DNA from 3 places in the Mesorhizobium erdmanii genome. Region 2 is predicted to be linked to each of the others. Evidence: riboswitches for the same ligand, from Rfam matches in the RefSeq annotation. Region 2 holds a riboswitch; each other region holds the start of a gene.
What was found. A riboswitch is a leader RNA that binds a small molecule or an ion and turns the genes downstream of it on or off. The one in region 2 is predicted to bind thiamine pyrophosphate.

Region 1: another riboswitch for thiamine pyrophosphate. It lies ahead of thiB (thiamine ABC transporter substrate binding subunit); the one in region 2 lies ahead of thiC (phosphomethylpyrimidine synthase ThiC).
Region 3: another riboswitch for thiamine pyrophosphate. It lies ahead of EB233_RS14905 (YkoF family thiamine/hydroxymethylpyrimidine-binding protein); the one in region 2 lies ahead of thiC (phosphomethylpyrimidine synthase ThiC).

What each region holds. Positions count from the first base shown of each region.
Region 1 covers NZ_CP033361.1:1,366,049-1,376,365, forward strand. Annotated here, with positions in the region: gene EB233_RS06540 (ABC-F family ATP-binding cassette domain-containing protein) at 1-1,815, opposite strand, end outside; gene EB233_RS06545 (thiamine diphosphokinase) at 1,817-2,476, opposite strand; TPP riboswitch at 2,565-2,679, shown strand; gene thiB (thiamine ABC transporter substrate binding subunit) at 2,723-3,721, shown strand; gene thiP (thiamine/thiamine pyrophosphate ABC transporter permease) at 3,730-5,355, shown strand; gene thiQ (thiamine ABC transporter ATP-binding protein) at 5,348-6,124, shown strand; gene EB233_RS06565 (M48 family metalloprotease) at 6,401-7,849, shown strand; gene EB233_RS06570 (caspase family protein) at 7,933-9,798, opposite strand; gene EB233_RS06575 (RNA polymerase factor sigma-32) at 10,052-10,317, opposite strand, start outside.
Region 2 covers NZ_CP033361.1:6,428,339-6,438,655, forward strand. Annotated here, with positions in the region: partial or broken gene EB233_RS30860 (IS110 family RNA-guided transposase) at 1-262, opposite strand, end outside; gene queC (7-cyano-7-deazaguanine synthase QueC) at 997-1,695, shown strand; gene queD (6-carboxytetrahydropterin synthase QueD) at 1,695-2,051, shown strand; gene queE (7-carboxy-7-deazaguanine synthase QueE) at 2,048-2,773, shown strand; TPP riboswitch at 3,057-3,173, shown strand; gene thiC (phosphomethylpyrimidine synthase ThiC) at 3,276-5,111, shown strand; gene thiO (glycine oxidase ThiO) at 5,108-6,109, shown strand; gene thiS (sulfur carrier protein ThiS) at 6,078-6,275, shown strand; gene EB233_RS30895 (thiazole synthase) at 6,277-7,050, shown strand; gene EB233_RS30900 (thiamine phosphate synthase) at 7,047-7,652, shown strand; gene EB233_RS30905 (hydroxymethylpyrimidine/phosphomethylpyrimidine kinase) at 7,643-8,413, shown strand; gene EB233_RS30910 (LLM class flavin-dependent oxidoreductase) at 8,672-9,700, opposite strand; gene hisC (histidinol-phosphate transaminase) at 9,827-10,317, opposite strand, start outside.
Region 3 covers NZ_CP033361.1:3,053,915-3,064,231, reverse strand. Annotated here, with positions in the region: gene EB233_RS14930 (hypothetical protein) at 16-159, shown strand; gene EB233_RS14925 (methyltransferase family protein) at 262-954, opposite strand; gene EB233_RS14920 (ABC transporter substrate-binding protein) at 1,062-2,078, opposite strand; gene EB233_RS14915 (ABC transporter ATP-binding protein) at 2,071-2,838, opposite strand; gene EB233_RS14910 (ABC transporter permease) at 2,835-3,653, opposite strand; gene EB233_RS14905 (YkoF family thiamine/hydroxymethylpyrimidine-binding protein) at 3,691-4,299, opposite strand; TPP riboswitch at 4,290-4,403, opposite strand; gene EB233_RS14900 (hypothetical protein) at 4,598-4,900, shown strand; gene msrA (peptide-methionine (S)-S-oxide reductase MsrA) at 5,030-5,548, opposite strand; gene EB233_RS14890 (glycosyltransferase family 39 protein) at 5,745-7,292, opposite strand; gene EB233_RS14885 (hypothetical protein) at 7,492-8,199, shown strand; gene EB233_RS14880 (GNAT family N-acetyltransferase) at 8,300-8,770, opposite strand; gene EB233_RS14875 (hypothetical protein) at 8,950-9,267, opposite strand; gene EB233_RS14870 (hypothetical protein) at 9,371-9,565, opposite strand; gene EB233_RS14865 (ABC transporter permease) at 9,550-9,789, opposite strand; gene EB233_RS14860 (hypothetical protein) at 9,786-9,986, opposite strand; gene EB233_RS14855 (glycoside hydrolase family 108 protein) at 9,989-10,317, opposite strand, start outside.

The DNA.
Region 1 (10,317 bases), 1.5 Mb from region 2:
TTCCATTTCCTCACGCAGCATCTCCAGTTCCAGCCACTCTTCCTCGAGCGCGGCCAGCGTCGCGCGCTCCTTGTCGAGGGCGGCGATGGTCTTCTGGAACGAGGCCGGATCGCGCTCGTAATAGGCCGGGTCGGCGATGTTGTTCTCCAGCCGGGAGATCGACGCGGTCACCGCCTCGATCTTCTTCGGCAAGGATTCCAGGGCGAATTTCTGCTTGAACGACAGTTTTTTCGCGGGCCCCTTCGCCGCTGCCGGTTCACTCTTGCCCGCCGCCGGCGCATCGCTGGCCTCGGCCCTGGCGCGTGCCTTGCGGTCGTCGAGCCTGGTGCCACCGCGCTGCGCCAGCATATCGGAATAGCCACCGGCATATTCGACCCAGCGACCGCCGCCGTCCGGCGCGATGATGCTTGTGACCGTGCGGTCGAGAAAATCGCGGTCGTGGCTGACCAGGATGACGGTGCCGGCAAAACCGGCGACCAGCTCCTGCAGAAGCTCCAGCGTCTCCATGTCGAGATCGTTGGTCGGCTCATCGAGCACCAGCAGGTTCGCCGGCCGGGCCAGCACGCGCGCCAGGATCAGCCGTGCCCGCTCGCCACCGGAAAGCTCGCGCACCGGCGTGCGCGCCTGCTCCGGCTTGAACAGGAAATCCTTCATGTAGGAGACGACATGGCGCTGCTCGCCATTGATGACGAGGTTCTCGCCGCGCCCGTCGGTCAGATACTGCGCCAGGGTCTCCTGCGGGTCGACGGCCTCGCGCTTCTGATCGAGCGTGGCGATCTCCAGATTGGTGCCGAGCCGAACCGAGCCGGCATCTGGCGCCAGTTCGCCGATCAGCATCTTCAAAAGCGTCGTCTTGCCGGCGCCGTTCGGCCCGACGAGGCCGACGCGGTCGCCGCGCTGGATGCGGGTTGAGAAGCCCTTGACCACGGTGAGATCGCCAAAGCTCTTCTCGATGTTCTTCGCCTCGATCACCAGCTTGCCGGATTCGGCGGCGTCGCTCGCCACCATGGTCGCGGTGCCTTCGGCGCCGCGGTGGCCGCGAAAACGCTGGCGCATGGTCTGCAATTCGCCCAACCGGCGCATGTTGCGCTTGCGCCGCGCCGTCACGCCATAGCGCAGCCAGTGCTCTTCGCGCACGATCTGGCGGCCGAGCTTGTGCTGCTCGCGCTCTTCTTCTTCCAGCACCAGGTCGCGCCATTCCTCGAAATGACCAAAACCCTTGTCCAGCCTGCGGGTCTGGCCGCGATCGAGCCAGACGGTGGCCCGCGACACGCGTTCGAGAAAACGGCGGTCGTGCGAAATCACGATCAGCGCCGAGGAGGTGCGGACAAGCTCCTCTTCCAGCCATTCGATAACCGAAAGATCGAGATGATTGGTCGGCTCATCAAGAAGCAGAATGTCGGGCTCGGGCGCCATGACGCGGGCAAGGGCGGCGCGCCTTGCCTCACCGCCGGACAGGTCGCCCGGCCGCTCGTCACCCGTCAGGCCGAGATGCTCCATCAGATAGCTGGCGCGGTAGGGGTCGTCGGCGGGGCCAAGCCCGGCCTCGACATAGGCACGCACCGTGGCGAATCCTTCCATGTCTGGCATTTGCGGCAGATAGCGGACGGTCGCCGAGGGCTGGCGGAAGACCTCGCCATCCTGCGGCTCGATCAGGCCGGCGGCGATCTTGAGCAGCGTCGACTTGCCCGAACCGTTGCGGCCCACCAGGGCGATCTTGTCGCCGGTCGAAGCGGTCAAGGCGGCGCCATCGAGCAGCGGCGTGCCGCCGAACGTCAGTCTTATCCCGTCGAGATTGAGGAGGGGCGGGGCCATGTCAGCTTTCGGGCAAGGGATGGGGATGGGCGAGCAGCAGCGCGCGGCCGTGGCCGAGCGCGATTTCGAGTCGGCGGCCGGTCTTGTCGAACTTGACCTCGTTGGAAATGGTCAGCGACGAGCCGAAGGCGACCTCGACCTGGTTGAGCGGCCATTTGGCGCCGGTGACGGTCAGGCCGGCAAGTTCGGAAAAGCCGAGGATCGAAAACAGCGTGCCGTCGGCATAATCGAAGCCGGCCTTTCCCAACAGCAAGGGGACACCTTCCTGGGCACCGCTGGTCAGCAGCACCTCCGTTCCGGCCTCGGCCAGGCGCAGGGCGAGCGCCAGATGCAGGAAAGCGTGGTCGGCGCGCTTGCCGCCGAACGCGCCGGCCAGCACAAGGCGGGTCGCGCCGCGCTCCAGCGCGGCGGCGATCGCCAGTTCGCCGTCGGTCTTGTCCTTCTCCGCCGGGAAGGTCTGGCGAGGCACCGAAGCGAGGTCGGCGGGCAGATCGGCCGGGACCGAATCGAAATCGCCCACCCACAGTTCAGGCACAAGGCCGAGCAGCCGGGCATGGCCGATGCCGGCGTCCGCGGCGATGACGCGCGAGCCTTCGACCTGGCGGTCGAGCCGGGGCGTGCGGATGAGATCGCCGCCAAGCAGGATCGTGAATGTGCTCATATCCGGTGGCCTGTACCAGCCCGGCCGCGGAAACGGAAGGCCGGCAAACTGCCACTTGCGTGGTTCGCCGACCCGGCCTATGTGTCGAAACGCTCTAACGGGGTGCCGGACGCAATCTTCGCGGACCGGCTGAGAGGCAATCTCGCCAACCCGCTGAACCTGATCCGGTTTGTACCGGCGGAGGGATTAGACGTTTCGGACAGTCCGACGCCTCAATTCCTTTCAATTCGAACGAAGGAGGCGCCGATGCGCACGCTTTTATACTCTCTTGTTTCCGCCATGATCATGGCGCTGTCCGGGCCGGCCTTGGCCAAGGACAAGCTCACCGTCTACACCTATGAGAGTTTCACAGCCGACTGGGGTCCAGGTCCCGTGGTGAAGAAGGAATTCGAGGCCGAATGCGGCTGCGACGTCGAGTTCGTCTCGGTCGCCGATGGTGTCGCCCTGCTCAACCGCGTCAAGCTCGAAGGCGCGTCGACCAAGGCCGATATCGTGCTCGGCCTCGACACCAATCTTACCGCCGATGCCAAGGCTAGCGGGTTGTTCGCCCCGCATGGCGCGGTGAGCGATGTCAGCGTGCCGGGCGGCTGGACCGACGACGTCTTTGTTCCCTTCGACTATGGCTATTTCGCGGTTGTCTACGACACGCAGAAGCTGAAGACCCCACCGAAAAGCCTGAAGGAACTGGTCGAAGGCACTGCCGACGACAAGATCGTCATCCAGGATCCGCGCACCTCGACGCCGGGCCTCGGCCTGCTGTTGTGGGTGAAGTCGGTCTATGGCGACAAGGCACCGGAAGCCTGGGCCAAGCTCAAATCCAAGGTGTTGACCGTGACGCCGGGCTGGAGCGAGGCCTATGGCCTGTTCACCAAGGGCGAGGCGCCGATGGTGCTGTCCTACACGACGTCGCCGGCCTACCATATGGTCGCGGAGAATACCGAGCGTTACCAGGCGGCTTCGTTCGAAGAAGGTGAGTATCTGCAGATCGAGGTCGCCGGCATCACCACTACCGGAGCCAAGAATCCTCTGGCGGAAAAGTTCATGGCCTTCATGACCGGACCGAAATTCCAGGATGCCATCCCGGAGACCAACTGGATGTTCCCCGCCGGCAAGACGGACAAGCCTCTCAATCCGGCCTTCGACAAACTGGTCAAGCCGACCAAGACCTTAGTGTTCAGCCCCGAGGAGGTCGCGGCCAACCGCAAGGCCTGGGTGGATGAATGGCTGGCGGTGATGAGCAAGTAGACGAAGCGATGGCGCCGGCGCGTCCGACCGATCCCCGCGTCGCCGCCGGCGTCATTGCGCTCGCCGCGATCACATTGCTGATCGGCGGCGCGCTCGCCGGACTGCTCGTCGAGGGCGCCCACGACTTCTCGGGCGCCTGGGCGGCCTTCGATGCCTATCTCCTTCGAGTCGTCCGGTTCACGCTCTGGCAGGCCTCGCTGTCGACCCTGCTTTCGGTCGTCCCGGCACTCTTCGTCGCACGTGCCCTGTCGCGGCATCCGCGTTTCTTCGGCCGCGGCTCCATCCTGCGGCTCTTCGCCGTGCCGCTGGCGCTGCCAGCGATCGTCGCGGCTCTCGGCATCCTGGCGCTTTATGGCCGCGCAGGCTATTTCGCCGGCTTGTTCAGCACGATTGGCGGCCAGGGCTGGCCAGGCATTTACGGCCTGTCCGGCATTATCGTGGCCCATGTCTTCTTCAACCTGCCGCTGGCAACAAGGCTGTTCCTCGAGGCGCTGCAGACCATCCCCGCCGACCAATGGCGGCTGGCAAGCCAGCTCGGCATGGCCGCGCCACCGGCGTTCCGGTTGATCGAATGGCCGACGCTGCGCGCCGCCCTGCCTGGCGTCGCCGGGCTTGTCTTCATGCTCTGCATCACCTCCTTCACCATCGTGCTGACGCTTGGTGGCGGGCCGGCCGCGACGACGCTCGAGGTCGGCATCTACCAGGCGCTACGCTTCGATTTCGATCCCGCGCGGGCGGTCGCCCTGACAATGCTGCAGATCGCCGTGACCTTCATCGTGGTGCTGGCGCTGACGCGGCTCGGCGCCAACGTCGTCGGCGACACCAACCTGCCGGTCGCACCGCGCCGCTATCTCTCCGTCAACGGTACCGAAACCGTGTTCAACGCCGGGCTGATCGTGCTGGCGCTGCTGTTCGTCGTCGGGCCAATGGCCGCGACCGTGGCGGCCGGCCTGGGCGCCGATCTCGGCCGGCTTGCCGGCGAGGCCACTGTCCGCCAGGCGACATTCACGAGTGCCGTGCTCGCCTTCCTGTCGGCGTTGCTTTCGGTGATGCTGTCGCTGGCGCTGACCATGGCGCGCCGGGCACTGGCGCTGAGCCGCCGTGCCGGCGCAAGGACGCTGCTCGAACATGCAACCGATACCGGCGCCGGCTTTGTCCTGGTCGTGCCGCCCATCGTCATCGGCGCCGGCTGGTTCCTCCTGCTGCGTCATGCCGGCGATGTCTTTGCCATCGCCCCGGTCATGGTCGTCACCGTCAACGCCGTCATGGCGATGCCGTTCGCGCTGCGCGCCGTCCGTCCCGCCTATGACGCAGCGAGCGAGCGTCACGAACGGCTTTGCGCGCAGCTCGGCATTTCCGGCTGGGCCAGGCTGCGGCTGGTCGACTGGCCCTCCCTGCGCCGTCCGCTCGCCACCGCTTTCGCTTTCGCCATGGCGTTGTCGCTCGGCGATCTCGGCGTCATCGCACTGTTCGGCAGTGATTCCGTGCAGACCTTGCCCTACCTTCTGCTGGCACGCATGGGCAGCTACCGCACCGCGGACGCTGCCGGTCTGGCGCTGTTGCTTGGCCTCGTCTGCCTCGCATTGGTGCTGGCCGCAGACTGGCTGGGAAGGGAGAAGGCCCGCAATGTCTGACGGGGCGATGGGCAGGAGGGGCGTTCCGGTGCGGCTGGACAAGGTCTCGTTCAGCTATGGCGAGGTTCAACTCGCCTTCGATGTCCAATTCGCCGCAGCGGAAATCACCGCCATCATGGGGCCGAGCGGTTCGGGCAAGTCGACGCTGCTCAATCTGGTGGCCGGCTTCGAGACGCCAGGGTCCGGCCATGTGTTGATCGGTGGGGCGGATGTGAGCGCCGCGCCGCCGGCTGCGCGGCCTGTGTCGATGGTGTTCCAGGAAAACAACCTTTTCGCCCATCTTTGCGTCGAGCAGAATGTCGGGCTCGGCCGCTCGCCATCGCTGCGGCTGACCGAAGCCGACCGCGCTGATATCGCCGGAGCGCTTGCCCGCACGGGCCTTGCCGGCAAGGAAAAGCGCTTGCCGCGCGAACTCTCCGGCGGCGAGCGCCAGCGCGTTGCCCTGGCGCGCGTGCTGGTGCGCGATCGCCCGGTGCTTCTGCTCGACGAGCCCTTTGCTTCGCTCGGGCCGGCCTTGCGCGACGATATGCTCGATCTGGTCGCAGCTGTTCATGCCGAACGCGGCATGACGGTGCTGTTCGTCACGCACCAGCCGGAAGACGCCCGCCGCATCGGCCGTAATGTGGTGTTTCTGGACAATGGGACTGTCGCGGCCAGCGGCACGGCGGACGATTTCTTTGCCGGGGCTGGTCCCGAAGCGTTCCGGCGCTATATCGGTGCGGGTGCCGGGAATGCCGTATCACGGGATATTGCCCGGAAGCGGACATAATTTACGGTCAAACCAGCCTCAGGCGATGGGGCGCTTGCTTGCCATGGCAGAAGTAGTGTGGCTAGGTCCGCCCTACTGGTCCGGCACAAGCCGTGATTTGCCTACAGCATCCGCCGCACGCCCCGAGGGACGCGTGACGGATGCTGTAGAAGTTTGTTTTGCGCATGACAGGTTCCGAGGATCCCCCGATTTTCGTGGTCATGCGCCGGGACCTGAAAGGAAGCCGTTCTGGCGATCGGCACTGACAGATCAAGAAGGAATCCGCTGGCGCGCTTCATGACGCTGGCCGGCTTGGCCGTGGCGCTGGCAAGTTGCCAGATGTTCACGCCGCCGGACGTCCAGGAATCGGGCTTCCAGCCATCCGACAAGCCGATCACTGTCGACAATGTCGTCGCCAACAGCAAGCTTGCCGAGATGGCCAAGGCGCAGCATCCGCGCATCCTGGCCACCTATGGCGGCGAGTATTCAGATCCCAAGCTCGAGCGCATGGTCGCCAAGGTGGTCGGCAATCTGACCGTGGTGTCGGCCAACCCGACCCAGACCTATCGCATCACCATCCTCAATTCGCCCAACGTCAACGCCTTCGCGTTGCCCGGCGGGTATCTCTACATCACGCGCGGTCTGCTGGCGCTGGCCAACGATTCGTCCGAACTCGCTGCCGTCATCGCGCATGAGATGGGCCACGTCACCGCCAATCACGGCCTGCAACGCCAGCAGCTCGAGGCCGAGGAGGGCCTGGCGACCAAGGTGGTCTCGGATGTGCTGGGCGACAGCCCGACCGCCAAGGCGGCACTGATCCGCGGCAAGCTCCGGCTGGCGCAGTTCTCGCGCAATCAGGAACTGGAGGCCGACGCCATCGGCATCAAGTCGATCGGCGAAGCCGGATATGATCCTTATGCCGCCGGCCGCTTCCTGCAGTCCATGTCGGCCTATACCGATTTCCGCTCGATATCAGGCGCCACCGACGCCAGCCTCGACTTCCTGGCAACGCACCCCAACACGCCGCAGCGCATCGACCTGGCGCAACGCCATGCCCGCCAGTTCGGCGCGCCCGGCGTCGGCACGCGCGACCGCGATTCCTTTCTGGCCGGCATAGACGGGCTGCTCTATGGCGACACGCCGGAAGAAGGCTATGTGCGCGGCGAGACCTTCCTGCATCCGGGCCTAGGCGTGTCGTTCACGGTGCCGGACGGTTTCATCATCGACAATTCGGCGGCAGCGGTGACGGCGACCGGGCCAGGCGACATCGCGATCCGCTTCGACGGCGTTTCGATCGACAAGAACCGCGCTTTGACCGACTATATCAGAAGCGGCTGGGTGGCCGGCCTCGACGACAGCAGCGTCAAGCAGGAAACCATCAACGGAAACGAGGCCGCGACCGCGCATGCCGGCGCCGAAGGCTGGCAGTTCGACATCGCGGTGATCCGCGCCGGCGGCCAGGTCTACCGGCTCTTGACCGCGGCACCCTCGGCCAGCACCTCACTGGAGACGGTGGCGCGTTCTGTCAGCGGTTCGTTCCGTATCCTCAGTCCTGCCGAAAAGGCGGCCTTGAAGCCGCTGCACATCCGCGTGCTCACCGTGCAGCCCGGGCAGACCATGGGCTCGCTCGCCGCGCAGATGGTAGGCGTCGACCGCAAGCTCGACCTGTTCCGGGTGCTGAACGCGCTGTCGCCGGGTGCCGCGGTTTCGGCCGGCGACAAGGTCAAGATCGTCACCGACAAGTAAGTCGGTGCCGGCGTTCAGCCGGCTGCGGAACAATCAGCTTCGACACTGCCTGTTCGGACGGTGCGGCGATGGCGTCGCTGTCGTCATCCGGGATTGCCGCCACCGCCGGTGTTGGAGTCGTGGTCGCCGCTATTGCCGCCACGCCAGGGTGCTGATCCGGTTTCCCCTGGCACAATCGGAACCCTTGGCTTGGCGATCTTCGGCGGCGGCGCTTTTGGCACAGGTGTACGGATCAGCTTTATCTTCGTGATGATTTTCGTCACCACCTTGGGCGTACACGCCGCGACCGTCACCGTGCTTCGCTTGGGCGCAAGACCGAGAATGCCCATCGAATAAGCCTCTTGCCGTTCGATGCCGGCCTTGAGGAAAGCCAGAGCACGGGCCGGATCGGCGGGCACGCCATTGCGACCTTCGTTGAAGATCATCGCAAGATCATTCATGGCGCTGATATTCCCCATCGCTGCTGCCGTTAGCATGAGGTCAAGCCCTTTGCCGGTATCGCGCTGGACGCCGACGCCATTGAACAGGGCGTGGCCCCACGCATTCATGGCGTAGGGGTCGCCCCTGTCGGACGCCTGCGAATAGAAGCCATTCCCTTGGGTGGCATTCACGACCCCCCCTATTCCCGAGGAGGCGAGGTGGCCGAGTTCGTAGATGGCGCGGACGTGTCCCTTGTCGGATGCCTCCTGGATAGCCTTCCTGGCCTCGTCGATGTTGCCGGCGACCAGCAGCGCCCGCCCGAGTTGGTAACGGAAGCGGGCGATATCGGGATAAGCTCTCACCGCCGCCTTGCAGGCGCCGACCGCGCCGTCCGCGATCTCGTTCTCTAACCGGCCGGAGACGACGCCTTGCGGGTCGAGCGGCTCGCCGGCGGCCTGGTCGCAGGCGTCTACGCTGGGAGACAGCTTCATCGTCGCGCGTTTCGATGCGTTGCCGGCGCGTATCTGAAAGTCAATTTCGACGGGAGCCGCCGAGCCGATCTGAGGCTCGTAGCGCAATTGGCCGACCTCAGCAGCCATCAGGCTTGACTGCGGCGACAGGACGCGATCCGGCAGGGACAGCGTTCCAACTGCCGGATAGCCAGCGAGTTTGAGGCTGATCGAGTCATTCTTGGCAGGAAAATCCAGCTTCAGCGCAACCGGACCGACGCCGACCGGGATATTGATGTCACGATTATCGAGAGCTTCGGCGGCAGTGGCGACCCGGATTCCGCGCTCCACCACCTGCTGGTTTTGCTGGGCGTCGGGCGCCGGCAGCGTCGATTGCCCCGGCGCGCGCATTAGCACGACGTCATCGATCAGCGAGGAGTTCTCCCACGGAACCTGCCTGCCATTGGTCGCCTTGACCACATCCCGGCGCACGGCGGCCATGACGGATTGGATTTCCTGGTTCGGCGCCAGGGCGCGGCGGGAAAAGGCGGATGAGAAGGGGCTAAGATCGCCGGACCCGTCATAAGCGACGGCTCCGGGCTCGGTGGCAAACGCAATCAGTGCATTCTGCGAGCCTGTTACCTGCGCCAACCCGGTCCCGCCGGAGACGATCAATTGGTCGCGCAGCCAGTAGTCCTTGCGCGGGAACGGATCGTTGCGGCAGGCATCGAGGATGATCACCTGGATCTTCGACTTAGTGCGCAATTGCTGCAGCACGTCGTTGAGTCTGATCGTCTGGACCTCCATGTCGGCCGCATCCGTCAACGACGCGTCAACCGGAATCAGGAAATTCTCACCTCCGATCTGAAAGCCATGGCCGGAATAATAGACGACGGCGAGATCGGCGCCGTCGGCGGCGGCCAGATAGTTGCGGAACTTCTCTTCGAATTGGAGCTTGGTCACATCCTTGGCGACGAACACGTCGAAACCGGCCTGCCGGAACGTATTCGAAACGTCCTCAGCATCCTTGTCGGGATTCTTGAGCGCCGGGATTTCCCGATACTGCGAATTGCCGATCACGAGTGCAATCCTTCGATCGGCGCGAGCGTCGAATGTCGAGAGGCTCACGAGGATCAAGGCAGCAAGGAACGCGTAGCGCCTTAGCATGGCAAAACCCACCTTTGTTAGGGTCTGGTAGCCAGAAAGGACTTTTTGCCATGATTTTCTCTGTTAGAGAAATCACATTCCACATCTCTAAATATGTCACCGAGAGGGTTACATATTTTATTTGAGATAAATCTGATACTTTTGCTCTTGTGTCTCTGTTTTACCGTCAGGCGGCTGTCGCCATGAATTCCGGGTTCTGCTTGACCAGCGCAACCTTGAGTTTCTCCATGGCGCGGGCCTCGATCTGGCGGACGCGTTCCTTGGAAATGCCGAGCGTCTCGCCGAGTGCTTCGAGCGTGGCGCCGTCGTCGTTCAGCCGGCGTTCCTCGATGATCCTGAGTTCGCGCGCGTTCAGCGCATGAAGCGCCTCTTTCAGCCAAAGCGAGCGGCGCGCGACGTCGATCTTGTCGCCGACGATCTCGTCGGGCAGGG
Region 2 (10,317 bases):
TCTTCACGCGCGTGCGGTGCCGCACGACCTGGTTGCGCCGCGCGACGAGGCGGCGAAGCCGCTCAGTCTGCTCATCGGGAACCCAGACCTCCGGCAGAAAGCCGCTGGCATGGAGCTGCGCCAGAACCCCGGCATCGATCTTGTCGGTCTTGATCCTGGCATGGGCGATCGCCTTCACCTGCATCGGGTTGGCGACAATCACCCGGCCGACATAGGGCGACAGAACCCGCACCACCGCCATGGCGTTGCCCGTAGCCTCGAGGCGCTGGTCCCTGAAAGCCCGACCGGCAGTTATGCCCGCCGCATCTGGTTTCTTATGAATGGCTGACGGGCGCGCGTCTCGATCTGCCCGACGCCGATGCCGGACGCTACGTTCCGGTTGTCGATCCCGAGCTGCGGTGGTCCGGGACCCGAGAAGACCGCTTCGCGCTACCGCATAAGGGACAATCTCCTGGGCACGCATGAGTTCTGCCCTCTGGTATTCCGCAAAGACACTCGAAAGATCATCGGCCTTGAACTGTCGCCGCACGCGGCGGCAATCATAGGGGACGTGCCGCGTGACCTCCTTGCTCGCACCGCCGCCTTTCCCCGCTCTGACCAATGACGAGGCGCGGCGGATCGAGGCGATCTATGCGCAGACCAGCGCGCGGCAGAAGCCTTTCACTGGACTGCCGGTCGACCCTTGCGTTATCGCCGAACTCGGGACGTCAAGTTCTGGAGCAAACCGGACAAGCCGAAGGTGTGTCGGGAATGCTGCTGCGCCACGGCAGTGACTTCTGCATCGTCTATACGCATACATACGCAGTGGCGGACTCAGCGCCTCAGCGGTCGAACATGCGCGACAAGTCGCGTGCAAAGTCATCTTGGGGACCCTGACAACAAGGTACGTGCGCTCAATCGGGTCCACCTCATTCACAAAACCGGCTCGGTGGGGTAGTGGGAACGCAGAGAAATCTCCGGTCGCAGCCTTACCCGGTCAAAACAAGGACTCAAACCATGAATGCCCTCGTCATCTGCTCCGGCGGATTGGACTCTGTTTCGCTCGCTCACAAGGTGGCGACCGAGCAGAAACTCATTGGCCTGCTTTCGTTCGATTACGGCCAGAGGCACAAAAAGGAACTCGGCTTTGCCGCCATCTGCGCCAAACGGCTGGGTGTTCCGCACCAGATCGTCGATATCCGCGATGTTGGCCGGAACCTGAGCGGCTCGGCGCTGACTGACAATGTGGACGTGCCCGACGGGCACTATGCCGAAGACTCCATGAGGATCACGGTGGTGCCGAATAGGAACGCTATCATGCTGGCCATCGCCTTCGGGGTTGCCGCCGCGCAGAAGGCCGATGCGGTGGCCACTGCCGTCCACGGCGGAGATCATTTCATCTATCCCGATTGCCGGCCCGCTTTTATCGACGCCTTTCAGACGATGCAGAACCATGCGCTCGCAGGCTACGCCGATATCTGCCTGTACGCTCCGTATGTGAATATCTCGAAGGCCGACATCGTCAGCGAGGGGGCAAAGTACGCCACACCGTTCGAGGCGACGTGGTCCTGCTACAAGGGCGGTGCACGTCATTGCGGTCGCTGCGGGACATGCGTCGAACGGCGCGAAGCATTCGATCTGGCCGGCATCACCGACCCGACAGATTATGAGGACGCAGACTTCTGGCTCCACGCTATCCAGACAAGGAGCGCGTAATGTTCCGCATTACCAAAGAGTTCCACTTCTCGGCCTCGCATCAGCTCACCTCCTTGCCACCAGGTCATCAGTGCGCACGTCTGCACGGCCACAACTACATCGTTGTAGTGGAGCTTTCGGGTGGCGAACTGGACGAACACGGCTTTGTGCGCGACTACCAAGATCTGGCGGCGTTCAAGCACTACATCGATGGGACCTTCGACCATCGGCATCTTAACGACGTGCTGGGGCATGACCATGCCACAGCGGAATACCTGGCCAGGCACTTTTACGACTGGTGCAAGGTGCGGCTACCCGAAACCTCCGCCGTGCGGGTGAGCGAGACGCCGAAAACCTGGGCGGAATACCGGCCATGACTTGCGCGTTGCATCCCGGAATCCGGGTGAGCGAGATTTTTGGGCCGACCATTCAGGGCGAAGGCGTGCTGATCGGCTTGCCGACGGTGTTCGTAAGAACCGGCGGGTGCGATTATCGCTGTTCCTGGTGCGACAGCCTGCATGCGGTGGACCGTCGCTTCCGCCATGATTGGGAGATGATGACTCCCGACGCGGTTTGGCAAAAGGTCATTGCACTTTCCGGCGGTCAGCCCGTGATGGTATCGCTATCGGGCGGCAATCCGGCCATCCAGCCGCTTGGCCACTTGATCGACCGCGGGCATGGTGAGGGCTACCGTTTTGCATTGGAAAGCCAAGGTTCGGTGTCTAAGCAATGGTTCGCGGATCTCGACGTGCTGGTACTCAGCCCCAAGCCGCCCTCAAGTGAAATGACGACAGATTGGGCCGCGTTCGACGCCTGCTTAGAGGCGGCGCAGGCTAAGCCGCAGATGGCGCTCAAGCTTGTCGTCTTCGACGAAGATGACTATGCCTATGCCAAAGACGCCGCGGCGCGCTACCCCCAATTACCCGTCTATCTGCAGCCCGGCAATCACACGCCGCCGCGTCCCGGCAACGAAGACGGTTTCATCGACTTTGCCGGTGTGATGAGGCGCATGGAATGGCTGGTTGAAAAGGTGACCCGTGACAGGTGGTTCGAGGCGCGTGTACTGCCGCAGCTTCATGTTCTGCTCTGGGGCGTCTAGCCGAAGGGGAAGGATTGCCGACGACGAGCAAGCCAGACATCTATAGCAATCTCACCCAACTGGGCGGCAGCAGCGTCGTTCCGGAAAGCCCCGAAAACACCGTGCTGGAAAAGGCACCGAATCCGCATGAGGGCTCGCCTTATTGGGGGCGCTTCACCGCTCCTCTGGAGCGTGACTTGCTCTCGATACTACCATGCTTTTCCGCTGGGTTTGTTTGGTCGCCCCGATCACCGCTGCGGGCCGAATGCGCTTGACAAAATAGCGCCGGCCCGTTCAAACTTGAGGCATTCACCAGGGGAGTCCCGGCAAGGGGCTGAGATACTGCTTGCTTTCGCGGCGCAGTGACCCGTTGAACCTGATCCAGTTCATACTGGCGTAGGGACGGTGCAAGCGCTTACGGGAGTTTACGCCCGAGGTCCTGTTTCGGCAGGTCAACAGAAGCGTCTTTTCATCCTTCCGGCACAGAACTGGGTCTCCAATGCATGAGCAAAGGAGCCTCAAGATGAATGCCTTCACCCCCGCCGTCTCGACGGGACCATTGCCCGCCTCGCGGAAAATCCACAAGCCCGGTGCCATCCACCCGCAGATCAGGGTGCCGATGCGCGAGATCTCCGTCCATCCGACGGCCGGCGAGCCGCCCGTCACCGTCTACGATCCCTCAGGCCCCTATACCGACCCGACTGTCGAAACCAGCATCGAAACCGGCCTTGCCCGGCTTCGCCGCGAATGGATCGTGTCGCGCGGCGATGTCGAAGCCTATGACGGGCGCCATGTCCGACCCGAAGACAATGGATTTGTCACGGGCGAACGCCTGACGCCGGAGTTTCCAATCCGTAACCGGCCGCTGAAGGCCAAATCGGGCAAGGCCGTGACCCAGCTTGCCTATGCGCGCGCCGGCATCATCACGCCAGAAATGGAGTTCGTCGCCATCCGCGAGAATCTCGGCCGCGAGATCCTGCGCGGCAAGATCGAGCGCGACGGCGAAGCCTTCGGCGCGGCGATCCCCGACTTTGTCACGCCGGAATTCGTGCGCGAGGAGGTGGCGCGCGGGCGCGCGATCATTCCCGCCAACATCAATCATCCCGAGAGCGAGCCGATGATCATCGGCCGCAATTTCCTGGTGAAGATCAACGCCAATATCGGCAACTCGGCGGTCACCTCGTCGATGGCCGAGGAAGTGGAAAAGATGGTCTGGGCGATCCGTTGGGGCGCCGATACGGTGATGGACCTGTCGACCGGCCGCAACATCCACAACATCCGCGAATGGATCGTGCGCAACTCGCCGGTGCCGATCGGCACGGTGCCGCTCTATCAGGCGCTCGAAAAGGTCAACGGCATCGCCGAGGATCTGAGTTGGGAGGTGTACCGCGACACGCTGATCGAACAGGCCGAACAGGGCGTCGACTATTTCACCATCCATGCCGGCGTGCGGCTGCACTTTATCCCGCTGACCGTTGACCGAGTCACGGGCATCGTCTCGCGCGGCGGCTCGATCATGGCCAAATGGTGCCTGCACCATCACCGGGAAAGCTTCCTCTATGAGCATTTCGCGGAAATCTGTGACATCTGCCGCGCCTATGACGTGTCCTTTTCGCTCGGCGACGGTCTTCGTCCGGGCTCCATCGCCGACGCCAACGACGCGGCGCAATTCGCCGAACTGGAAACGCTCGGTGAATTGACGAAGATCGCCTGGGCCAAAGATTGCCAAGTGATGATCGAAGGCCCTGGCCACGTGCCTATGCACAAGATCAAGCAGAACATGGACAAGCAGCTCGCTGTCTGCGGCGAGGCGCCGTTCTACACGCTGGGGCCGCTGACGACGGACATAGCGCCGGGCTATGACCACATCACCTCCGGCATCGGCGCCGCCATGATCGGCTGGTTCGGCACGGCCATGCTCTGCTACGTCACGCCGAAGGAGCATCTCGGCCTTCCGGACCGCAATGACGTCAAGACCGGCGTGATCACCTACAAGATCGCGGCCCATGCCGCCGACCTGGCGAAGGGGCATCCGGCGGCGAAAGTCAGGGATGATGCCCTTTCGTGCGCGCGCTTCGAGTTCCGCTGGGAGGACCAGTTCAACCTGTCGCTCGATCCCGAAACCGCGCGGTCCTTCCACGACCAGACCTTGCCCAAGGAGGCGCATAAGGTGGCACATTTCTGCTCGATGTGCGGACCGAAATTCTGCTCCATGCGCATTTCCCACGACATTCGCGCCGAGGCACAGAAAGAGGGCATGGCGGCGATGGCGGCGAAATACCGCGGGGGCGGCGATCTCTACGTGCCGGCGGACGAGACCGGCGCACCGCTGGTGCCGGAGGCGCATGAGCCGTCATGAGGGTGCTGGTCAAAGGGGCCGGGGTCGCCGGCCTCACCGCGGCCTTCGAGTTCGCCACACGCGGCGCGGCTGTAACCGTTGCCGAGACAAGGCCTGGCCTTGACGGCAATGCGTCGTGGTTCGCCGGCGGCATGCTGGCGCCATGGTGCGAACGCGAAAGCGCCGAGCAGCCGGTGCTGGATCTCGGACGCGATGCCGCCGGCTGGTGGGATGCGGTACTGCCGGGTCAGGTGACACGGGCCGGAACGCTGGTCGTGGCCGCGCCGCGTGATGCCGGTGAGCTTGACCGGTTCGCCAGTCGCACGTCAGGGCATCGGCGTGTCGATGAAGACGAAATTGCGATCCTGGAGCCCGACCTCGCAGGCCGCTTCCGGCGCGGGTTGCTGTTCCCCGATGAGGCTCATCTCGACCCGCGCCAGGCGATGGCGGCACTTCATGACAAGCTTGCAGCCATGGGTGTCGAATTCCACTTCGGCACCGACGCCCGGCATGTTTCCGGCTTCGATCGTCAGATCGACTGCACGGGAATGGCCGCCGTCGATGACAGGCTGCGCGGCATTCGCGGCGAAATGCTGATCCTGCGCACGCTTGATGTCTCGCTGTCACGCCCGGTCAGGCTGCTGCATCCGCGCTTTCCGCTCTACGTGGTGCCGCGCACCTACCACAATTTCATGGTCGGTGCGACGATGATCGAAAGCCAGTCCACCGGACGGGTCACGGCGCGTTCAATGATGGAGTTGCTCAGCGCCGCCTGCGCGCTGCACCCGGCATTCGCCGAAGCTGAGATCGTCGAGGCTGGTGTCGGCGTTCGTCCCGCCTTTCCCGACAACCTGCCGCGTATCGAGGCACTCGGAAACACGGTCGCGATCAACGGCCTCTATCGCCATGGCTTTCTGCTCGCCCCAGCCATGGCGCGCCAGGCGGCCGAGCTTGTCTTCGGTCACGACAAACCCGCGGAGTTTGCACATGAATCTGATGGTCAACGGCGAAGCGCATGAGATTGCCGCCACCACGCTGGCCGAATTGCTTGCAGCGCTCGACTACGAAGGCGATTGGCTAGCAACCGCCGTCAACAGCGATCTCGTACACAAAGCCAACCGCGCGGAGTTCCAGTTGAGCGACGGCGACCGGATCGAAATCCTCTCGCCCATGCAGGGAGGCTAGCATGTTCGAACTTTTCGGAACGTCGCTTCCCTCGCGGCTGCTTCTCGGCACGGCTCAGTATCCTTCACCGGCCATCCTTGCCGATGCGATCAAGGCGTCGGGCACATCGGTGGTGACAGTCTCGTTGCGGCGTGAGATGGCAGGCGGGAGGGCCGGCGAAAAATTCTGGTCGTTGATCCGCGCGCTCGGCACGAGAATCCTTCCGAACACTGCCGGCTGCCACTCCGTCAAGGAAGCGGTCACCACCGCGAACATGGCGCGCGAAGTGTTCGGCACGAGCTGGATCAAGGTCGAAGTGATCGGCAACCAGGACACGCTGCAACCGGACGTGTTCGGCCTGGTCGAAGCCGCGCGCATCCTGTGCGAAGACGGTTTTACGGTATTTCCCTATACCACCGACGACCTTGGTGTCGCCGAGCGGCTGCTGGATGCGGGCTGCAAGGTTTTGATGCCTTGGTGCGCACCGATCGGTTCCGCCCTCGGCCCGGTCAACATCATGGCACTGCGCTCGATGCGCGGACATTTCCCTGGCGTCCCGCTGATTGTGGATGCGGGGCTCGGACGACCGTCGCACGCGACAACCGTCATGGAACTCGGCTTTGACGGCGTGCTGCTGAACACCGCGGTCGCCAGAGCGGCTGATCCGGTCGGCATGGCGCGCGCTTTCGGCAAGGCTGTCGAGGCCGGTCGTGAAGCTTACAGCTCGGGAATGCTCGAACCGCGCGACGTCGCCGCGCCATCGACGCCGACAATTGGCAGGGCAGTTTTTTCATGAAGCTCGATCCCTTCTACCTGATCGTCGACAGCGCTGCCTGGATCGAACGGCTGGTCCCACTCGGAGTCCGGCTTGTGCAACTGCGCATCAAGACCGTGTATCAGGCTGGGTTGCGCGCGGAGATCCGCAAGGCAAAGGCCTTGTGCGCCCAGCACCACTGCCAGCTCATCGTCAACGACCATTGGCGCCTGGCAATCGAGGAAGGCTGCGACTTCGTGCATCTCGGCCAGGACGATTTGCAGACCGCCGACCTCTTGGCGATACGCGCAGCCGGCTTGAGGCTCGGACTGAGCACACATGATGACATTGAGCTGGAAACGGCGATGGCCGCCGGGCCGGACTATATCGCGCTTGGGCCCATCTACCCGACCATCCTGAAGAAGATGAAATGGGCGCCGCAGGGACTCGAACGGATCAGAGAATGGAAGCATCGGGTAGCGCCAATCCCATTGGTCGCCATTGGCGGTCTCAACCCTGACAGGCTCAACGGTGTTTTCGCGGCGGACGCCGATAGCGCGGCAGTGGTCACCGATATCACGCTGAATGCCGACCCCGAGGCGCGTACGCGAGAATGGATCGAAAAGACGGAGCGATGGCGCTGAGGCGGGAACCGCATGTCCTTGTCGTTGGCGGATCGGACTCCAGCGGTGGAGCTGGCATTGCCCGCGATATAGAAACGGTTTCCGCCTTCGGGCTGCGCAGTTGTCTTGCCATCACCGCCGTGACAGTCCAGACGCACTCGGCTGTCGAGCACGTCAAGCTTGTGCCGTCGGAGCTTGTCGCCGCTCAGATGCGCGCCGCGTTCGCTGCCAACGATGTCGCGGCCGTCAAGATAGGCATGATTGGGACATCGGCGGCTGTTGAGGCAGTCGGCGCTGTTTTGGTCAACCGCCAAGTGCCTGTGGTACTCGACCCGGTCCTGGCCTCTACCTCGGGACGCAATCTGCTGGCGGACGATGCCATTAATATGCTGCGCCACGATCTGATGCCGATCTGCCGGCTTGTAACGCCTAACCTGGTCGAGCTGGCTGCGTTTACCGGCTCGTCACCGGCCGCGGACGAAGAAGGGGCTTGTCGTCAGGCTGAAGAGCTATCGAGGACGGTGAGGACCGCCGTACTCGTCAAGGGCGGCCATGTACAAGGAACCCGTTGCGTCGACGTGCTTTTGCAGCCGAACCAACCTGCAGTTCGGTTTGAGGCGCCCCGCTTGCCGCGAGGGATGCGCGGAACGGGTTGCATGATGGCCAGCGCAGTCGCCGCCTCGCTTGCTCTTGGAGCGTCGCTGAAAGCGAGCGTGCGCCAAGCCAAGCAACATGTTTTCGATGCGCTTGCCGGATCGAAGGATATCGGGCCGATAAGCTGATCGGCCCGAACGTATCCAACGATCCGATCAAGTCTGGCAGGCGATCGTGGGTCTACTCCTAGGACATGAAGGCCCTATCAGGGTGAGAATGCGGCATACACGGTCGCTTTCGCCTATGAACAACACGCCGCTTTGAGGAGGAAGCCGCATGCCTCTGTGCCAACCGGTTGATGGGTCATCCGAAACCCGCACCTAGTCGTCGCTAGCGACAGCATGCCGCTTGGCACGTTGTTGGGTGAGCGAACGTTCGAACCGGGGTTAGCCAACTCGAGCCATAATTGCGGATTGAATCGCCGTTGCGGTATATAGGGAAGCATCTAACGACAGGTTCCCAAACGCCGGTTGACAAAGGAGGTAGTTTGCACCTGCCGCTTCCAGCTGATCAAGAAGAGCTTGTCCCGCAGATGCTGCCGTTCCTACTACGCACAATTCCTTCTCGATTGCTCCATCGAAGGTCAGCGGCAGGTTTGGTGGAGTTGGCATGCTATTGAGATCATAAAGAAATTTAAAGCTCTTGAGCCACCGTTCGTAAGCAGGTGCGGCGAGTGAACGTGCATCTGTTTCAGAACGCCCAATCACGACCATTCGGAGCAATCCAAGAAATGGCGCTTGGTCGTCCGCCTCACCGGTGTGCTCTCGACCGGCGCGGAAGGCATCAGTGATTCTTCGAACGGAAGAGGAAGGTCCCACGCACGCTATGTTCATGCCATTCGCAGCGGCCCAGCCTGCCGATTCCGGTCGATTGGTGGCGATCCAAGTCGGCGGATGTGGACGCTGATGAGTTCTTAGCGTCAGCGGAACGCTGTTCAACTCAAAATGGCGACCTTGATACGATAGCGTGCCGCCCTTCAGCGCATTGATAAGAATTTCGCTGGCTTCCGCATAGTGGTTTGGCGCCGCGTCCGAGCCAATCCCGAAGTAACCCAATTCGATCGGGAGCGAGCCGCGCCCTATCCCAAGTTCCAGCCTGCCACCGCTCAATTGGTCCAGCATACAGATCTCTTCAAACGCACGTAGCGGATGATAAAGGGCAAGCAACATTACCAACGGTCCGACACGAAGGCGCCGGGTTCGCTGGGCTACGCTCGACAAGAACAGATTCGGTGAGGGACCTCTCCCATGTGGGGTACAATGGTGCTCTGCGAGATGATATGCATAGAACCCAAGGTGATCGCACGCCTCCGCTAACATCAGGCGATCTTCGTACTGTCGGGCGATATCGGGGCCGTCCTCGTCCAGATGATCGAAGATTCCGACAGCTAGGCCTGAAGGAAAGGCCTTATCCATGATATTGTCTCCATTTTTTGACGCAACAAGTCCGGTTGCTTGCGTATTCCAAGCAATTTAAAGGTTTTTCGCTTGTGTAATCGCTCGAATTATGCGTGCGAAATGCTAAAGCAGGGCCTTAACAACCTAACGCGGGGGCGTTAACATATTCAATATTCTACTAATACGACTAGCGTCACGAAGAAACGCATCCATTTGCTCTTTTGTACCGATGCTGACGCGGATGTAATTTTCCAAACCTTTATCGGGAAAGACGGCAACAAGTACTTTTTGCCTTGCAAAGGCTGATTGCCACCATGAGCCGTCCTGTCCCGTTGGCACGCGGGCAAGCAAGAAGTTTGCGTGGGAAGGGATTACGGAAAATCCAAGTTGCGACAGCGCGAGCGTCACTCGCCGTCGTTCATGCCTGATGTGTCTGTGGTTGTCTGCATAGGCGGCGCGGTGCGCAAGGACGCTGATACCAACCGCCTGCCCGATCACATTCATGTTGAAGACGTTCTGGATGTTGCGTAGCCTGCCGATAATTTCAGGGTGACCGAAACCGAAACCGACGCGAACGCCGGCGGCAGCATAGCTTTTCGAAAATGTCCTTAAGACCAGAAGGTTCGAATAGCGAT
Region 3 (10,317 bases), 3.2 Mb from region 2:
TGAAAAGGATATTTCATGATTGAGAACAGTAATATCGATATGCACAACATACCGAAAAGAAAAACGATTTTTATGGCCCTTGCCGAATTGCCGTCAGATAAGGCCGTCTGGCGCGGAGCGCAAAGACCGGACATCGGCTTCCGCCAAGAATTCCGGTAGGACAAAGGGAGGAGGCCGGCATTTGTCTGGAACCGCGACCCGCTTCAACGAAGCGCAGTTGACCAATCCGGGCAGACAGGATCGGCCATTTCGGCCCTACCCTCAGAAAAATCGCGGCAACAGCCTGTAGCGCACCCGTTCCATATAGGCGCGATACTCCGGCTCGGCGGCCAGCAGCGCCTCCTCGCGCAGAATGCGATAGAGCTGCAGATAGGTAATCACGGCGTAGACAAAGAGGTTGGGGAGGGAAAAGGCCGACAGCAAAAAGAGGACATGGCCGGCTAGGTAGCCGGCGTAGATCGGGTGCCGAACCACCCGGTAGGCGCCGCCCGTCATCACGCCGCGGTTTCCGGGCAGGATGGCAAAGGAACGGCCGAGCGAAATCTTCCCCCAGATGACAAACATCAGCGCCAGGAGTTGCAACGGCGCCGCTATATAGACCGGGACAAGCGCCACGCCAGGCTGGAGGCTGACCAAGGCAACACCGAAACTGGCCGTCACGGAGACGACGACGGTAAGCGGATTCCAGTCACGCGTTACCGGACGCCGCGACAGAAGCAGCCAGGTGAAGGTGAGTATCTCGGAAATCGCAACCAACGCGGCGTTGAGCCGGGTCGGATCCTCGACGACCTGATACAAGCCGCGATAGACGAACAGGGCTGCGCAAGCCAGGGCACAGAGGCGGAAGAAGCCCTCGCGTAGGTCGACCAGCATGTCACGCCTTCGCGCGGCCGAGAAAAACCCGCCCTGATTATGCGAAAACGCTTCACTCTTTGACGTGAGCAACGCAAGCACCCCGATGATCCCTCAGGGCGACCTTTGCACGCAACCATTGCCGGGCGGTTAACCGGCAAGATCGAAACGATGCTACCGGAATCCGCCTCGGCATGTTTCGAAGCCTCCTAGCCCAGAGCCGAATTGCTGAAATACTTCGCGAAATCAGGGCGCTGTGCCAGAATTTTACCATCGCCATCGCGCAGAATTCCCGCCGTGAAGAGATAGTCGCCGATCGCGTCCATCTTGGCTGGATCCATCGTGCCGAGAGCGCCGTCTTTTGCGCGCAGATAGTGGCCGTCGATCAGCGACTTCAGCGACGCCTCGATCAATGCCGGATTGGTCAGGGCATCCTTGTTGGCGGCGATCAGCAGCGCGGCGGCTTCCCCGGGATGATCGACCGCGAACTGATAACCGCGCCGCGTTGCCTGGACGAAGGCCGACGCCAGCGCCGGATTTGCCTGGAGATAGGCTTCGCTCGACGAGATCAGCGTCGTGTGCTCGTCAGGCACGCCATAATCGGCATAGACGAAGCTGCGTTGCTTGACACCCTTGAGCTCGGCCTCGATGCCCTCCCAGGTCGAGACCTCGAGCGTGAAGTCGACTGAGCCGTTGGCCAGCGCTTCATAGGCGGAGGTGCCGAGCGTCACCGTTTCGAAATTGCCCTTGCCGCCGTCATGTCGGATGATGGTCGAGATCAGCGCGTTTTCCCAGGCGCTGCCAAAACCGCCATAGATCAGGCCGTCGAGATTCTTCGGGCTCCTGATCTCGCTGCGCGCCGCGTTGAAGACCACGCGGCCGGTTTCGGACTGCACCACGGCATAGACGGCCTTCAGGTCGGCACCGGCGGTCTTCTGGGTGAACAGGCTGATCGTGCCGTTGATGCCGAAGTCGGCAACGCGGTTGGCGACCAGCGTACCGGCGCCGGTGTCGCTGTAGGGTAGAATGTCGACGTCGAGGCCAGCCTCGTGATAAAACCCCTTGTCGCGGGCGACGAAGAGCCCGATGTGGTTGGTGTTGACCGTCCAGTCCAGCGCGACGGAGACCTTTTGCGTTGCCGCGAAGGAGCGGCTAGATCCGGCGATGAGCGGAAGACTGCTGGCAAGGGCGAGCAGCAGGGCTTGTCGACGCGTCAAGTCAATCATGGTCGTGTCCTTTGAATGGTTGAGGGTTGAGCAGAATGTCGAGGATCTCGGCTTCGAGTGCGCCGGCCTGTTGCGCGGCGGCGCCTGCCGGATCGCGCGGGCGGGGCAACGGCACCCTGATTTCACGCACCACACGAGCCGGGTGCGCCGACAACACATAGATGCGATCGGACAGGAACACGGCCTCGCGCACATCATGTGTGATCAGCAGCGCCGTCCAGCGATGGTGCCGCCACATCTGCTCGAGCCAGCGCTGCATGGCCGCGCGTGTCAGCGCGTCGAGAGCGCCGAACGGCTCGTCGAGCAAAAGCATGTCGCGCTCCTGCACCACCGTGCGCAAAAGTGCCGCGCGCTGGCGCATGCCGCCCGAGAGTTGCGCCGGAAAATGCCGCTCGAAACCGGCAAGCCCGAACTCGGCGAACAGCGACGCGACGCGCGCCCGCGCGGCCTTGCGTTTAACGCCTTGCACCTCGAGCCCGAGCGTCGTGTTATCGAGGATGCGCCGCCACGGCATCAGTGCGTCGCGCTGCGGCATGAAGGCAAAATGCCTGCCATGATCGTCGAGCGGCGCGCCGTCGAAAAACATCTCGCCTTCGCCATGCTCGGCGCCGGTCAGAAGCTGGAACAGCGTCGACTTGCCGGCACCCGAAGGTCCCAGGATCGAGACGAATTCGCCGGCACCGACGCTAAGCGAAATGTCCGCGAGCACGTCGAGCCCGTCAAACGCCTTGCGCACATGTCGCAATTCGAGCCGCCTCATTGCCGCGGCACCTTTCCCGCGCGCTGCTGGCCGGCCCGCTCCCAGGGCATGGCGAGGCGCTGCAAGAGCACGGTCAGCCCAAACAGGATAAGCGTCAGCGCGGCGCTGACACCGACGGCGGCCAGCACCAGATCGGGGCGGAAATTGTTCTTGGCGTTGAGCATGTAGATACCCAGCCCCTTCGCGGCGCCGGCATATTCGGCAAAGATGGCGCCGACCACGGCATAGGTGATGGAGATTCTGAGGCCGGCGAAGAAATAGGGCAGCGCCGAAGGCAGGCGCGCCACCACAAAGACTCGCCAGCGCCCTGCCCCCATGGCGCGCAGCATCTGGCTGATCTCAACCTCGGTCGCCTCGTAGCCCTGCACCAAAGCCACCAGCATCGGGAAGAAGGTGACCAGCGCCACCAACATGATCTTCGGGGCCAGCCCGAAACCGAACCACAGCACCACCAGCGGCGCTATCGCCACCAGCGGCAAGGTCTGGCTGACGATGAAGACGGGAAACAGCGCGCGCCGCATCGGCTGGAAAAAGTCGACCAGCATCGACAGCGCGAAGGCGGCGGCGAGCGAGCAGGCAAAGCCGGCCAGCGTGGCGCGGATGGTGGGAACGGCGTTGTCGATCAGCGCGTCACGATTGAGCATCGCCTGTTCGAGGACGCGTGAGGGTGCCGGCAGAATCGTCGGCTTGATGCCGGAATAGGTAGCGTAGAGTTGCCACGCCACGGCGAGCAACCCGACCGAGATGATGGCGGGTATTGCCTTGGCAAGGGAAGCCGAGAGCGGGCGCGGCGCGACTGGTGAGACCACGGGCATAACCTTTGACGAGGGGTCGCGCGCAAGCGCGGTAGGCTCAGACAGCCGACGGGCTGTTGGCCGAAACCGTGACGTCGAGGGTTACGTGGCCGGCGCCCGGCCCGAAGCGGCAGAAAGCCTCGTTCAGCGCCGAAAAGATCGCGCCCGTATCGCCCCGCAGTTTGGTGCAGAAGTTCTTGGAGCGATCATAGACGCCGGATTGTTTCAGGAAATCGATACAGCCATAGATCTCGTCCATGTGGTCGCCTGTGCCCATCACGTAGAGCGAGAACTGCGCCGCCGCCGGCTGGCCGGTGGCAGCAGCATTGCGCACGGCGCTGATGGCGGCTTCCTTGCGTGGGCCGAGCGGCCCGACAGGTCCGCCAAATGCGTCGGAGCGGCAGATCGGATCATCCGGCTCACCTGGACAGCCGCGCGAAATGGCGGCCGACAGCACACAATGCTTGCCGCTCCGCGCCGCCGCCACGAACAGATCGCGCAGCGCCGGGAACAACACTTCCGGTGGCCCGACCAGCAAGGTCGAGATGTCGTCGGTCTCGATCCTCAGCCTGTCCCGATAGGGATCGAGCGCGCCGAGCGCGCCCAGGATAACGCCGACGAAATCGTCGGCCATGGGATATAGGGAAATCTGTGCGCCTGAAAACATCGCCCGCCTCGCTCCGCTGGTATTACCCAGATCAGCTTCTAGGGTCCGTGGGCTTGCCGCCCCCGTCTCAGCCCCGACCGTACGGAGCACCCCTGTGGATGGGCGCGTTAAAGCACCATTCGAACTGAAGGGAAAGACGTTTTTTCAACGCACTGCGCCAAAAGCGTTGCACCAGGCCTGGTCACCAGATGGACGCGAGGAGGTCCTCCCAAGTGACTTTTATCGGGAACCTTCGCCAATCCGCGAGGTTGTCCCACCAGTCGCAAGGCGACGAGTTCACAGAAATGGAGACAGAACCATGTTCATGAAAATCCTCGCAGCTTCGGCGTTTACCGTTGCTCTGGCCACGTCCGCGATGGCGCAGACTGCAGCCGGCACGGATGGATCGTCCGGCAGCGGCAAATCGGTCACCGTAGACCCGAGTACGCCAGCTTCGCCCAATCCGGTCGATCCGGCAACAACCAACAGCACGACCACCGCACCGACCGACATGAACTCCAATGCGGACAAGAATTGCCCGACCAGCCCGCAAGGCGCGCAGTCCGATGCCAACGGCAATGCGACGGCGCCAACCGTGAACGACAAAAACTGCGGCAAGTAATCTATTGATCAAAATCGGAAAGCCGCCGGACACCCGGCGGCTTTCGAAAATCATTCCCCGCAATCACTCCATGGGTCGCGAAGAGGGTGCACAGACCGGATCGACGATCGCGATGTTATCGCCAAACCGTCAGGACGCTGCCTTCTCACGAACCGGCAACTTCCAGCCCGGCCTGACGAAATGGCAGGTGTACCCGTTGGGATATTTCTCCAGATAATCCTGATGCTCGGGCTCCGCCTCCCAGAAGGCACCTGCCGGGGCCACCTCGGTGACGACCTTGCCGGGCCACAGGCCGGATGCATCGACATCGGCGATAGTGTCTTCGGCAACGTGCTTCTGCTCGTCGCTGGTGTAGTAGATCGCCGAACGGTAGCTCATCCCGACATCGTTGCCTTGGCGATTGCGCGTCGTCGGATCATGGATCTGGAAAAAGCGCTCCAGCAGCGTGCGATAGCTGATCACCGCTGGATCGAAATTGATCTCGATGGCTTCGGCATGGGTGCCGTGGTTGCGGTAAGTGGCGTTGGGTACATCACCGCCGCTGTAGCCGACACGGGTGGAAGTGACGCCGGGATAGCGCCGTATCAGGTCCTGCATGCCCCAGAAGCAGCCGCCGGCAAGCACTGCGCGTTCGGTCGAAGTCGCCATGTCACCTCTCCTCAAAGAGCAATTCACGGGAAAACGTTAGCGATTTCCGGCCTGAATTGCACAACAACAAATTTGGTAGCCCATAAATGGGCATTGTCTGCGGCTTCGTCCAGCCGTCTGGAATGGAGGCGACACCCGGCAGAGTGCGTGCGGCCATAATATCACGACGCGGAACGGCAGCGAACCGCCGCTGACCTCAGCCGCGCAGATGCCGGGTCCGGCTGTCGACGGCGACCGGCAGGTTGCGCGTGCCAGGCGGAATGGCGGCAAAACTTATGGCCACAGGCGGCGCCTTGAGCGACCAGCTGAAAAGAACAGTCTTGACCGGGATGTCATGCAGCCATGCCTGCAGCCCCGACGGCACGTCACGGCCTGGCCAAACCATCAGCATGCCGTGGTCACGCAATCGCTGTCTTGTGATCCAGGGCGCGAACCGCATATCGAGGTCAGTGAAGATCGACGGCTTGTCATAGGCATTGAGGCCAGCAAGCATGGCCAGATCCGGATCCCCGCCAACGATGTCGAGCCGACCGGGCGATGCCGAATGCCAGACGGCTTCAGCCTCATCCGAGATCGGTCGCGCAGGCCAGCAGACTGGCTCCATGTGCCCCCACAAATTGCAGTTCGTCCAACGCATCGCCGCATAGGCACCGGACGTGCCGACAATGCAGATCAGCGCGCAAATCGCCAGCCTTCGCATTTCGAGGGTGCCAAGCCGATGGCCCACGAGGGCGAGAACCACGACACCGACAAGATTGTACATCGGCGCGCCCCAGGCTTCGCCGGTACCGGTGAACGGCGAAGCCACCATGATGAGGATCGCTGGTCCAAGCCCCATCCACGCGAGATAGACGAGCGTACCGTGTTCGACAGGCTTATCCGGCGCGGGTGAGCGGCGCAGCAATCCAGATATCGCCAACACCAGAAGAAAGCCGGAAAGGCCAGCCAGCTGAACGCCGATATAATAAAGGCGCGCACGGTGCTCCATCACCCATTGGTCGCGGTCGGCAAAATAGGTCAGCGGTAGAAAATCCATACGGTAGAGATGGATGGCCAGCGGCGCGGCAACCGCAAAAAAAACGGCTAGACCGAGCCAGGGCCAGGGCGTCGCCAGCCGGCTGCGTGCACGCGCATCGGACAAGAGCCAGAGAGCGCCGAAGGCAAGCAGCAGGCCGGTGGAGAACTTGGCGTAGAGCCCGACGCCCGACACCAGTCCGAGCGCCAGCCACCAGCCCGGCCCGCCGCCGCGGACGGCGCGCCAAAGCAGCCAGCAAATGGCTGCCCAGAACGGCATCTGCGCATAGTCGTGATTGAACTGCGGCGTCGGCCAGCCGAAAAAATAGATCGACGGCATCAAAAGCACCGCGGCCAACGCGCGGCTTCGCCCCAACATGTCGCGGCCCAGCAGATAGACCAGAACGAAGGTCGAAGAAATCGTCAGTTGGGCGAGCAGATATTGCGGCCAGCGAAACGATCCCGTGAGAAGATGGCTGGTCTCAAGCAGCCAGCCGGGAAGCTGCGGATGCTTATAAGTCAAAAGCACCCATTCGCGACCCCACATAAAGCCTTCGACGACATCGCGAGGCGGAGCTGCGTCGACCAGCGCGGGCACCATCGTCCAGCAGACGATCTGCACCAGGCACAAAAGCGCCAGCAGATACCAGGGATGACGGATGAGACCGGGCCAGATCGATGCACGGTCGATGCCCGCGATAGGCAAGCTGGTCGGCAGCCAACCATCCATGGAGTCGTCAATTCCCGTCATGCGGCGCTTAAATCACACCGACCGGTTTTCCGAATAGTGCCGATATCGAAGCTTACGAAAATGTATACTTCCACCGCCATCGCAAGACCAAGATTGGGCGGGAATTTCGGCGCTCCGTTGCCCTTCCCCGGCAGAACAGCCCGTACATCTGATCCAATCTCCACATCCCGGATATTCGATGCGTCACCCCCATGCCGTCATCCACCACCGCGCGCTCGACTTCTGGCTGGCGCGCGCGGCTGTCCTGGTCATCATCTGTCTGCAACTCCTGGTGATCAACGATCTCTCGTTCGGCCCTCGCTGGCTGGCGCCGGCGCTGGAGGCTGCCCTGCTCGTGCCTCTGTCCGTCGCCACCGCCTGGACACAGGTCGCGACCCAGAAGGCGGTCGAGGAAGAGCACTGGTGGCTGGTCGGCCGGTTTCGCATCATGATCCGCAGGACGGCGCTGGTGATGACCGGCGTCGTCAGCGTCATGAACTGCGGTTCGTTGGTGTTCCTGGTGCGCGCCCTGCTGGCGGGCCATGCCGGCTCCAGCGGAGAGACGCTTCTGATCGACGCGCTCAACATCTGGGTCACCAATGTCATCGTCTTTGCCTTGTGGTTCTGGAGCACAGATCGCGGCGGGCCGCCGACCTGCGGCCTCGTCAACCGAGCCCATTCCGACTTCCTCTTCCCGCAAATGACCTTGAACGACCGCGAGATTCGCGACTGGCTGCCTGGCTTCGTCGACTATTTCTTCCTCGCCTTCACCAACGCGACGGCGTTCTCGCCAACCGACACCTTGCCGCTCTCCCAGCGCGCCAAGCTTTTGATGATGGCCGAAGCAATGATCTCGCTGCTGACGATCGCACTGGTCGCGGCCCGCGCCGTCAACATCCTCGCCTAGGCCCAGAAACGCAAATAGCCCGCCCCGGCGAACCTGGGCGGGCTATTGGATTGTCTGCGCCTGTCCCGAAGCCGAGGCGCGGCGTGGCGGATCCGCACCCTCAATCCGCGCCGAGGTCGCGTTCGAAGATCACCTGGTCGCGCAGCGGAATGCCGTTCACGGCCAAGCCTTCGGGGTAACCGGTCGATGGCCCGAACGCGTCCTGCACGATACGGCACATGCGAAACCCCTGTCGCTGGTAAAATCGCAGATTGCCGATATCGGCAGTTGCGGTCGAGACGATCAGGCGCCGGCCGCCGCGCTCGCGGCAGCGGGTGATTGCCGCCGCGACAAGGGCACGCCCCAAGCCCTCGCTCTGCCTCGCGGGACGGACCGCAAGGCTCTTGAGTTCGAAGACACCGCCCTCGCCCGTCTCGATGACCTGCACATGGCCGACGATCCTGTTGCCGTCGCGCGCGACCAGAACCTCGCCCTTGTCGATATAGGAGGAGATCTGCGTGGGGGAATCGTCCGCCAATTCAAACAGCGGCTGTAAAGCCTTGCGGTCGCCGTCATATCGTTCAATCTGCATCCGTATGCCCGGGCTGGATCGACGCCACCGCGAGTCCGGCGGCCCTGCACCGGGATATACCAGTGGCCGGTCGGGAGCCACAAACGCAAAAAAGCCCGCCTCGGCGTGAGCCGAGGCGGGCTTTGGTTCGATCGAGCGGTCACGTACGGATTTCTCAGACCCTGAGCAAGGCCTGAACCTTATTCCTCGGGACTTGGCCTGAACTTGCGCACGATCACCTCGAACAAAATATCCGAGATCCACATGGCGCAGACGCCGATGAGAAAAGCCGCCGCCAGGGTGGTGGTGTCGTCATTGGCAAGCGGCAGGCCCGTGGCGCGGGAATACTGGACCATGGGCAGCGTCAGATAGGCGGCGGCGAGCGCGCCGCAGATCGGCGACGCCACCATTTCGCGCAGCTTGTAGCGGTGCCGCGACAGGGCGCGCAGCACACCGCCGGCCAGACCGGCGACGACGACCGGTCCCTTGATGCCGAGCAGGTCGAAGAGGTCGTGCATCATTTCATTGCCCTCGCCATGAGGAAGCCGAACACCGATTCGGCGCCGAAAATGACCAGTCCACCGGGCAGCATGGCCGGGTCCAGCGGAAGTGCGACGGCCGTCATGGCTTCCACCCGCACAGTCTTTCGCCCTTGCGGTTGTGCGCCAGCAGCGCCTTGACCTCGGCGTCCGACAGCGCATCGACCGCGGACGCCGACAGGCGCAGCGGGCTGGACACCGCGCAGAACCCGCCTTTGACGGTGGTGCATCCGGCCATCGCGGCCAGGACGGACACCAGCATCAATCCCCTGCCCATGATTTGAGCTCCTTTCGCGCGGTGGCGCCCGGCAGCGCGCCGATGTCGTTCTGGATCTGGTCGGCGATGTCGTGTGCCGCGGCTTCGGCGGCGGCCACCCGGGCACGTTCGCTGCGCTCGCCGGCAAGCCGTTGGCGAACGCCCCAGCCGAGCGCCGCGAGAATGGCCGCTCCGATGCCGAGAAGGGTCGGATTGCCAAGCAGGAATGTGAGAAGCGCGCTCATCGGTTTGGCTCATCCTTGACCAGATAGCCGAAGGCAAAGACCGCGATAGGCAGGAGCGTCGCCCATGCCTCGGCGTCGTACCAGGAAGGCCATACGTTGCGCACGAAGACGCCGGAGACCGACATGGCCGCGGCGGCGATGGTCGCGGCCGTCAGCTTGTTGGTCGGGCGGATGGTCGGTTGGGTGATGGTGGCCATGGTCAGAAGATCCCTTGCAGGGCGACGGCAATGTGATGCCAGGCGGCATAGGCGATGAGCAGGACGGCGGCGAAGATCCCGACTGCCTTGGCGGCAGTCGGCACACCGGAACCGACAGGTGCCGGCAACGCCGGCTCGGCCGCGGGCGCGTTGCCGGCGGGTGTTTCGACCGAGGGCGGCGTCGGGACTGGCCGAGGCACTGGTGTGGCAGGTTGCACGGGTGCGGACACTGTCGCCGGGGCCGACATCAGCAGGGCATCTGTCCGCACCGATCGGACGCGATCGGACCAGCCGCGCCCGAATGTCGCCCAAGTCAACAATCGCTTGAGAA